DNA from 2 places in the Streptomyces sp. NPDC085944 genome. Region 2 is predicted to be linked to the other one. Evidence: predicted binding sites of a transcription regulator. Region 2 holds the regulator's gene; the other holds the start of a gene.

Region 1 (5,122 bases), on a different contig from region 2:
CGGGAAGTCGGCGGAGACCGTCTCCCGTACGGCGGCCACGATCTCGGCGGCGAACTTCGTCCGGGCCACGGGGTCGCCGCCGTAGGCGTCGGTGCGGCGGTTGGTGCCGGACCACAGGAACTGGTCGACGAGGTAGCCGTGGGCGCCGTGGATCTCCACGCCGTCGAAGCCGATGCGCTCGGCGGCCGCGGCGGCCTCGGCGAAGGCGCCGACGACGTCGTCCAGGTCGCGCTGGGTCATCGCGGTGCCGGTGGGCTCGTCCTCGCCGATGCGCAGGCCGGACGGGCCGACGGCGGGGGCGTCCGGGAAGGGCTGGTCCCCGGCCTTGCGGACCATGCCGATGTGCCACAGCTGCGGCACGATGGTGCCGCCCGCCGCGTGCACCGCCTCGGCGACCTTCGCCCACCCGGCGAGCTGCTCCTCGCCGTGGAAACGCGGCACGCGGTCGCTCTGCCCGGCGGACTCGTGCCCGACGTAGGTGCCCTCGGTGACGATCAGGCCGACCCCGGCGGCGGCGCGGCGCGCGTAGTACGAGACCACGTCCTCGCCGGGGATGCCGCCCGGGGAGAACATGCGGGTCATCGGCGCCATCGCGATGCGGTTCGGCACGGTCAGGCCGTTGATCGTGGCGGGGCGGGCGAGGAGCTGGGCGGCGCGGGAGGCTGCCTCGGTGGGGGTGGCGGTCACTTACGGACTCCCTGGAGTAGGTACCGGGTGGTATGTGCGCACGCATTCATCGCACTCCTCGGTGAACGGCCCGGTCCGGCCCGTGCATTCCGTCCGCGGCCGCCGATCCGCCGTGACCCGGGACACATACGGCGGCCGGCCCAGAACGCGGAAAAGCCCGAGGGCGGCACCCCCCTCTCGGGGAGTGCCGCCCTCGGTCCGTGCAGGACGGTCGATCAACCGGAACCGGTCGATCAGAAGTCCATGTCACCGCCCGGCATGCCGCCCGGGGCGCCCGCCGGAGCGGCCTTCTCCGGCTTGTCGGCGATGACGGCCTCGGTGGTGAGGAACAGCGCGGCGATGGAGGCGGCGTTCTGCAGGGCAGAGCGGGTCACCTTCGCCGGGTCGATGATGCCCTCGGCGATCATGTCGACGTACTCGCCGGAAGCGGCGTTCAGGCCGTGGCCGACGGTCAGGTTGCGGACCTTCTCCACGACGACGCCACCCTCGAGACCGCCGTTGACGGCGATCTGCTTCAGCGGGGCCTCCAGGGCGAGCTTCACGGCGTTGGCGCCGGTCGCCTCGTCACCCGTCAGCTCCAGCTTCTCGAAGACCTGGGAGGCCTGGAGCAGGGCCACGCCACCACCGGCGACGATGCCCTCCTCGACGGCCGCCTTCGCGTTGCGGACGGCGTCCTCGATGCGGTGCTTGCGCTCCTTGAGCTCGACCTCGGTGGCGGCACCGGCCTTGATGACGGCCACGCCGCCGGCCAGCTTCGCCAGGCGCTCCTGGAGCTTCTCGCGGTCGTAGTCCGAGTCGCTGTTCTCGATCTCGGCGCGGATCTGGTTGACGCGGCCCTGGACCTGGTCGGCCGAGCCGGCGCCGTCCACGATCGTGGTCTCGTCCTTGGTGATGACGACCTTGCGCGCGCTGCCCAGCAGGTCCAGCGTGGCGTTCTCCAGCTTGAGGCCGACCTCCTCGGAGATGACCTCGCCGCCGGTGAGGATGGCGATGTCGCCGAGCATGGCCTTGCGGCGGTCGCCGAAGCCCGGGGCCTTGACGGCGACGGACTTGAAGGTGCCGCGGATCTTGTTGACGACCAGGGTCGACAGGGCCTCGCCCTCGACGTCCTCGGCGATGATCAGCAGCGGCTTGCCCGACTGCATGACCTTCTCCAGGAGCGGCAGCAGGTCCTTGACGTTGCCGATCTTGGAGTTGGCGATCAGGATGTACGGGTCGTCGAGCGACGCCTCCATACGCTCCATGTCGGTGGCGAAGTACGCCGAGATGTAGCCCTTGTCGAAGCGCATACCCTCGGTGAGCTCCAGCTCCAGACCGAAGGTCTGGGACTCCTCGACGGTGATGACGCCTTCCTTGCCGACCTTGTCCATGGCCTCGGCGATGAGCTCGCCGATCTGGGTGTCGGCGGCGGAGATGGAGGCCGTGGAGGCGATCTGCTCCTTGGTCTCGACATCCTTGGCCTGCTCGAGCAGGGCGGCGGAGACGGCCTCGACGGCCTTCTCGATGCCGCGCTTGAGGGCCATCGGGTTGGCGCCGGCCGCGACGTTGCGCAGGCCTTCCTTGACCAGGGCCTGGGCGAGGACGGTCGCGGTGGTCGTACCGTCACCGGCGACGTCGTCCGTCTTCTTGGCGACTTCCTTGACCAGCTCGGCGCCGATCTTCTCGTACGGGTCCTCGAGCTCGATCTCCTTGGCGATGGAGACACCATCGTTGGTGATCGTGGGGGCGCCCCACTTCTTCTCGAGGACGACGTTGCGGCCCTTGGGGCCGAGCGTCACCTTGACGGCGTCCGCGAGCTGGTTCATGCCGCGCTCGAGGCCGCGCCGCGCCTCCTCGTCGAACGCGATGATCTTGGCCATGTGAAGTGGTCCCTCCAGGACTGGGGGTGATTCCTTCGGACCGCGCCCGCGCCCGCGACGGACGGCTCGCCGGCCTTGTGGTTCCTTCCCCACCCGGCCCGCGGGCCTCACCGACCCGGTCCTTCGTTGTCACTCTCACCTTCAGAGTGCTAACGCAATGATTAGCACTCGGCATGGTCGAGTGCAAGCGCCTCTCGGGGATCGGGCCACGCGGTCAGCCACCCGCGAACAAGGGGACGGCCCGCGTCCGGGCAGGCCGAAGGGCCCGTACCCCTCGAGGTACGGGCCCTTCGGACGAAGACCGGGTGCTGCGCCGGCCGCGCGTCTCAGGCGCTGAGGCGAACCATGTCGGCCTGCGGGCCCTTCTGACCCTGCGAGATCTCGAACTCGACCCGCTGGCCTTCTTCGAGGGTGCGGTAGCCGTCCATCTGAATCGCGCTGTAGTGGACGAAAACATCCGCACCACCGTCGACCGCGATGAAGCCGTACCCCTTCTCCGCGTTGAACCACTTGACGGTGCCCTGAGCCATGCCTAACTCCCCTATTACTGGCCCTTGCACAGATCCGCACTTCGCGGACCCGGGTCAGACCTCGCCCCCCACGACTGGGGGCGTGCGCCGGAACGCGTCGACCGCGGCTGAATGTATCTGTCCAACTGCCGTCTGCAACAGGTCAATCGGACGAGAAATCTGGACGCGCCCGGTCCGGAATGTAGCGAGAATTCGCCTGAATACGGGTCAAGTCGGGGCACGCAAAGGGAACAAAAGCCGCAGAAAGGGCCCGTACTTTGGCTGCTTCTTGTCGGGCGGGCGGCAGGAATTAACGGTTCCCGTTGTGCCGATCGGGAGCGCGTTCCCCAACTCTACCGCGCTCAATCACATGGAATTGCCCCCTCCGTTTCTCTCACGGAGAGGGCAATGCGCGCTACGACCCGTATCAGCCGCCGGCGACCGCCGGGATGATCGAGACGCCCGCGCCGTCCGGCGTCGAGGTCTCAAGACCCTGCTCGAAGCGGACGTCGTCGTCGTTGACGTAGACGTTGACGAAGCGGCGCAGCTTGCCCTGGTCGTCCAGGACGCGGGCGGCGATGCCGGTGTGGTTCTTCTCCAGGTCGGAGATGACCTCACCGAGGTTGGCCCCCTCGGCGCTGACCTCGGCCTTGCCGCCGGTGTAGGTGCGCAGGATGGTCGGGATACGAACGGTCACGCTCATGCGAGGCCAGCCTCTCGGAAGGAGTCCAGGTTGGGACGGATCGTGGCGGTGAGGCCGGTGCCGGCCACCGCGTCGAGGGTCTTGAGGCCGTCGCCGGTGTTCAGGACGACGGTGGTGAGCGACGGGTCGAGCACGCCGTCCTCGATCAGCTTCTTCGTGACGCCGACCGTCACGCCGCCCGCCGTCTCGGCGAAGATGCCCTCCGTGCGGGCGAGCAGCTTGATCGCGTCCACGACCTGCTCGTCGGTCACGTCCTCCACGGCACCGCCGGTGCGACGGGCGATGTCGAGGACGTAGGGGCCGTCGGCCGGGTTGCCGATGGCCAGCGACTTGGCGATGGTGTTCGGCTTCTGCGGGCGCACCACGTCGTGACCGGCCTTGAACGCCGTGGAGACCGGCGAGCAGCCCTCGGCCTGCGCACCGAAGATCTTGTACGGCTTGTCCTCGACCAGACCGAGTTGGACCAGCTCCTTGAGCCCCTTGTCGATCTTCGTCAGCTGGGAGCCGGACGCGATCGGCACGACGAGCTGGTCGGGCAGCTCCCAGCCGAGCTGCTCGCAGATCTCGTACGCGAGGGTCTTGGAGCCCTCGGCGTAGTAGGGGCGCAGGTTGACGTTGACGAAGCCCCAGCCCTCGCCGGCCGGGTCGCCGATCAGCTCGGAGCAGAAGCGGTTCACGTCGTCGTAGTTGCCCTCGATGCCGACGAGCTCACCGCCGTAGACGGCGGCCATGACGACCTTGCCCTGCTCCAGGTCGTGCGGGATGAACACGCAGGAGCGGAAACCGGCCCGGGCGGCGGCGGCGCCGACGGCACCGGCGAGGTTGCCGGTGGAGGAGCAGGACAGGGTGGTGAAGCCGAAGGCGCGGGCGGCCTCCAGGGCCTGGGCGACGACGCGGTCCTTGAAGGAGTGCGTGGGGTTGCCGGAGTCGTCCTTGACGTACAGGCCGCCGGTGACGCCCAGCTCGCGGGCGAGGTTGTCGGCCTTGACGAGCTTGGTCCAGCCGGGGTTGATGTTCGGCTTGGTCGCGACGTCGGCCGGGACGGGCAGCAGGGGGGCGTAGCGCCAGATGTTCGCGGGGCCCGCTTCGATGCGCCCCCGCAGTTCCTCGGTGTCGTAGTCCGAGAAGTCGTAGGCGATCTCGAGGGGGCCGAAACACTCCTCGCAGGCGAACACCGGTCCGAGCGGGACCCTGTGGCCGCACTCCCGGCAGCTCAGGGCGGCGGCGGGGCCGAGGTCGACCGCGGAGGTCGTGGTGTTCGTGGCGGTTTCGGCAGTCTGCACAGCCATGGAGGCGAGGCCCTTTCTCCTCATCTTCCTCACGACGCATCTCGCCGTGAGACGGATTTGGCACCTTCCCTAGCC
Region 2 (5,122 bases):
CGGCGGGGAAGTCGCCGGGCGCGGGGCGCGAGGTCCTCACGGACGAGGACCGGCGGGTGGAGCGCATCCTGCTGGAGCTGCGGCTGCGGGAGGGCGTGCCGCTGGCGCTGCTGCGGGAGGCGGGGCTCGCGGCGGCTCGGCGGGCGCTGTCGGAGGGGTTGCTGGAGGAGGGGCCCTACGAGCAGGGGCAGGCCGTGCTCACGCTGCGCGGGCGGCTGCTGGCGGACGCGGTGGTGCGGGACCTGGTGGACTGACGGGTCATCCCCGCTTCCGCGGGGAGCAGGGACGGCTCGGCCGTGTGGACGAACTGATCGACGGACCATCTCCGCGACGGCGGAGAGCAGGCCACCAGGCCCGGTCTGCCAGCGACCGGACCACGTTCAAGACACGGTTACATGATCAATGAGTCGTTCCACACTGCCCAGCAGCTCCGGCTCCAGGTCCTTGTACGAGTTCACCCGGGCCAGGATCGCCTGCCACACCGCGCCCGTGTTCTCCGACGGCCAGCCCAGGGCCCGGCACACCCCGGTCTTCCAGTCCTGACCGCGAGGCACCCTGGGCCAGCCCTCGATCCCCACCGACGACGGCTTCACGGCCTCCCAGATGTCGATGTACGGGTGGCCCACCACCAGCGCGTGCTCGCTGGTCACCGACTCCGCGATGCGCCACTCCTTCGAACCCGGCACCAGGTGGTCCACCAGGACGCCCAGCCGTGCGTCCGGGCCGGGGGCGAAGTCGGCGACGATCGACGGGAGGTCGTCCACGCCGCCCAGGTACTCCACGACGACGCCCTCGATGCGCAGGTCGTCGCCCCAGACCTGCTCGACCAGCTCGGCGTCGTGCCGCCCCTCGACGTAGATGCGCCCGGCGCGCGCCACCCGCGCCCGTGCGCCGGGGACGGCGACCGAACCGGACGCCGTACGGGAGGGCCGTACCGGGCCGGAGGACGACGACGGCCGCACCAGCGTCACCACCCGGCCCTCCAGCAGGAACCCGCGTGGTTCCAGCGGGAAGACGCGGTGCTTGCCGAAGCGGTCCTCCAGGGTCACCGTGCCCGCCTCGCAGCGGATCACCGCGCCGCAGAACCCGGTGCCGGGCTCCTCGACCACCAGACCGGGGTCGGCCGGCACCTCGGGAACGGGCTGCGGTTTCTTCCACGGAGGGGTCAGGTCGGCGGAGTACTGGCGCATTCTGCCGACGATACGAGGAACGCCCGCCCGGTGGTCAGCGCGACACGCCGAACCGGACGGCCAGCGCGTCCCGTTGGGCCCGCACGAACGCCGCGTCCACCACCGCTCCGTGACCCGGCACGTACAGCGCGTCGTCGCCGCCCAGGTCGAGCAGCCGGTCCAGGGCCGCCGGCCAGCCGGACGGCACGGCGTCGGGGCCCGCCTGCGGCTCGCCCGACTCCTCGACCAGGTCGCCGCAGAAGACGACGGCCGGGGAGCCGGGCACCAGCACCGCCAGATCGTGCGACGTGTGCCCCGGGCCCACGTCGGCCAGCAGGACCTGACGGCCACCGCCCAGGTCGAGCCGCTGCTCGCCGCGGACATCCTGCCGGACAGGGACGAGCGCGTCGGCCGCCTCCCGCGCCGCCCGCGCGTCCAGCCCCTCCGCCACCGCGTCCGCGCGCAACGCCTCCCGCCCCTGTCCGCCCGGCGCGAACAGCGCGCCCGTACCCGTCGCGCCGTACGCGCCGTACGCCTCCGCACCCTCGAACGCCGCCGCGCCGAAGACGTGGTCGAAGTGCGGGTGGGTCAGCGCGAGATGTGTCACACGGTGGCCGGCGAGCCGCCGCGCCGCCTCGTGCAACCGGGCGCCCTCCGCCAGGCTCGACCCCGCGTCCACCATCAGCGCCCCGCCCGCGCCGAGCACCAGGCCCGCCGTGCAGTCCCAGCCCGGCAGCCGGCACCGCCCCACCCCGTCCGCCAGCCGCTCCCAGCGCAGCTCTTCCCAAGTCACCGTCACGGCGACGACGCTAACGGCATCGTCACGGCCTTGCCGGGGGCGTACCCCACGGCCGTACACTGGGCCGGGGAAGTCTGGCACTCGCGAGTCGTGAGTGCCAGGGCAGACAGGTCAACGCAGGCCAGACAGGCCGAAACGGGCGGACGACAGCTGGAGGTGCGCGCCGATGCTCAGTGAACGCAGGCTCCAGGTGCTGCGCGCCATCGTCCAGGACTACGTCGGCACCGAGGAGCCGGTCGGTTCCAAGGCCCTCACCGAGCGGCACAACCTCGGCGTCTCCCCGGCCACCGTGCGCAACGACATGGCGGCCCTGGAGGACGAGGGGTTCATCGCCCAGCCGCACACCAGCGCCGGGCGGATCCCGACCGACAAGGGCTACCGGCTCTTCGTCGACAAGCTGGCCGGCGTCAAGCCGATGACCGCGCCCGAGCGGCGTGCCATCCAGAACTTCCTGGAGGGCGCCGTCGACCTCGACGACGTGGTGGCCCGCACGGTGCGGCTGCTCGCGCAGCTCACCCGGCAGGTCGCCGTCGTGCAGTACCCCTCGCTGACCCGCTCGACGGTGCGGCACGTGGAGCTGCTCTCGCTGGCGCCCGCGCGCCTGATGCTGGTGCTGATCACGGACACCGGCCGGGTCGAGCAGCGGATGGTCGACTGCCCGGCGCCGTTCGGCGAGGCCTCGCTGGCCGATCTGCGGGCCCGGCTCAACAGCCGGGTCGCGGGACGCCGTTTCACGGATGTCCCGTCTCTGGTGGAAGATCTTGCGGAGCCCTTCGAGGCCGAGGATCGCGGTACGGTCTCCACCGTGCTCTCCACTCTCCTGGAGACGCTGGTCGAGGAGAACGAGGAGCGGCTGATGATCGGCGGCACCGCCAATCTGACCCGCTTCGGGCACGACTTCCCCTTGGTGATCCGGCCGGTGCTGGAGGCACTGGAGGAGCAGGTCGTGCTCCTCAAGCTGCTCGGCGAGGCGAAGGATCCGGGCGTGACCGTACGGATCGGTCATGAGAACGCCCACGAGGGACTCAACTCAACGTCCGTCGTGTCGGTCGGCTACGGTTCGGGCGGCGAGGCGGTTGCCAAGCTCGGCGTGGTCGGACCGACCCGCATGGACTACCCGGGAACGATGGGAGCGGTACGCGCAGTGGCACGGTACGTCGGACAGATCCTGGCGGAGTCGTAGGTGGCCACGGACTACTACGCCGTACTCGGCGTGCGCCGCGACGCTTCACAGGACGAGATCAAGAAGGCGTTCCGGAGGCTCGCCCGCGAGCTGCACCCGGACGTCAACCCCGATCCGAAGACCCAGGAGCGGTTCAAGGAGATCAACGCCGCCTACGAGGTGCTGTCGGACCCGCAGAAGAAGCAGGTCTACGACCTCGGCGGCGACCCGCTCTCCCAGGCCGGGGGCGGCGGTGGCGCCGGCGGCTTCGGCGCGGGCGGCTTCGGGAACTTCTCGGACATCATGGACGCGTTCTTCGGTACGGCGTCGCAGCGCGGGCCGCGCTCGCGCACCCGCCGGGGCCAGGACGCGATGATCCGGATCGAGGTGGAGCTGGACGAGGCCGCCTTCGGCACGACCAAGGACATCCAGGTCGACACGGCGGTCGTCTGCAACACCTGCAACGGCGAGGGAGCGGCGCCCGGCACCTCGGCCCAGACGTGCGACATGTGCCGCGGCCGAGGCGAGGTCTCGCAGGTCACCCGGTCCTTCCTGGGCCAGGTCATGACATCCCGCCCCTGCCCGCAGTGCCAGGGCTTCGGCACCGTGGTCCCGACCCCGTGCCCGGAGTGCGCGGGCGACGGCCGGGTCCGCTCCCGGCGCACCCTGACCGTGAAGATCCCGGCCGGTGTCGACAACGGCACCCGGATCCAGCTCGCGGGCGAGGGCGAGGTCGGCCCCGGCGGCGGCCCCGCCGGCGACCTGTACGTCGAGATCCACGAGCTGGCGCACTCGACCTTCCAGCGGCGCGGCGACGACCTGCACTGCACGGTCACCATCCCGATGACGGCGGCGGCCCTCGGCACCAAGGTGCCGTTGGAGACCCTCGACGGCATGGAGGAGGTCGACATCCGGCCGGGCACCCAGTCCGGCCAGTCGATCCCGAAGCACGGCCGGGGCGTCACCCACCTGCGCGGCGGCGGCCGCGGCGACCTCATCGTCCACGTCGAGGTCACCACCCCGGGCAAGCTCGACCCCGAGCAGGAACGCCTCCTGCGCGAGCTGGCCAAGCTGCGGGGAGAGGAACGCCCGCAGGGGCAGTTCCAGCCTGGGCAGCAAGGCTTGTTCTCGCGGCTGAAGGACGCGTTCAACGGGCGGTGACGGGCCCTCCGGGGATGCGGATGCTCCTGGCGTATGCCAACGGAAGCCCGGATTCGGACTTGTGCGGAGGACGTGACAACATGCCGTCATGTCCTCCGCACTGACCGATCTCTTCCCCTACCCGATCGTGCAGGCACCCATGGCGGGCGGCGTCTCCGTGCCCCAGCTCGCGGCCGCGGTGTCCGAGGCGGGCGGGCTGGGCTTCCTGGCCGCCGGGTACAAGACCGCGGACGGGATGTACCAGGAGATCAAGCACCTGCGGGGACTGACGAGCCGGCCCTTCGGCGTCAACCTCTTCCTCCCGCAGCCGGAGGCGGCCGACCCCGCCGCCGTCGACGTCTACGCCCACCAGTTGGCCGGAGAGGCCGCCTGGTACGAGACGGAGCTGGGCGACCCCGACAGCGGCCGGGACGACGGCTACGACACCAAACTCGCCGTACTCCTCGACAACCCCGTGCCGGTGCTGTCCTTCCACTTCGGCGTCCCGAGCCGTGAGGTCGTCGACTCCCTGCACCGCGTGGGCACCTTCGCCCTGGTCAGCGCGACGACCGCGGACGAGGCCCGGGCCGTCGAGGAGTCCGGCGCCGACGCGGTGATCGCGCAGGGCGCGGAGGCCGGCGGCCACCAGGGCACTCACCGGGACAACCCGGAGACCGGAGGTGCGGGCACCGGGCTGCTGTCGCTGGTCGCCCAGGTCAGGGAGACGGTGAGCCTGCCGATCGTCGCCGCGGGCGGCATCATGCGCGGCGCCCAGATCGCCGCGGTCCTGGCGGCCGGCGCGAGCGCGGCCCAACTCGGCACCGCCTTCCTCGCCACCCCCGAGTCCGGCGC

Evidence for each region. Region 2 encodes HrcA, which represses chaperone genes, less so after heat shock. Its sites were predicted from a motif close to TTNGCACTCNGNNNNNCNGAGTGCNAA; they were not measured.
Region 1: a site for HrcA is predicted at 2,708-2,734, ahead of groL (chaperonin GroEL). Genes of this name have one in related genera too.

The regions. Positions count from the first base shown of each region.
Region 1 is NZ_JBFBJX010000021.1:37,189-42,310, reverse strand. Features, by position in the region: gene AB0P07_RS31460 (NADH:flavin oxidoreductase) at 1-687, opposite strand, end outside; gene groL (chaperonin GroEL) at 921-2,546, opposite strand; gene AB0P07_RS31450 (cold-shock protein) at 2,873-3,076, opposite strand; gene AB0P07_RS31445 (MoaD/ThiS family protein) at 3,483-3,758, opposite strand; gene thrC (threonine synthase) at 3,755-5,047, opposite strand; SAM riboswitch class I at 5,065-5,122, opposite strand, start outside.
Region 2 is NZ_JBFBJX010000016.1:39,530-44,651, reverse strand. Features, by position in the region: gene hemW (radical SAM family heme chaperone HemW) at 1-254, shown strand, start outside; gene AB0P07_RS28080 (DUF3097 domain-containing protein) at 381-1,190, opposite strand; gene AB0P07_RS28075 (MBL fold metallo-hydrolase) at 1,225-1,968, opposite strand; gene hrcA (heat-inducible transcriptional repressor HrcA) at 2,135-3,151, shown strand; gene dnaJ (molecular chaperone DnaJ) at 3,152-4,291, shown strand; gene AB0P07_RS28060 (nitronate monooxygenase) at 4,380-5,122, shown strand, end outside.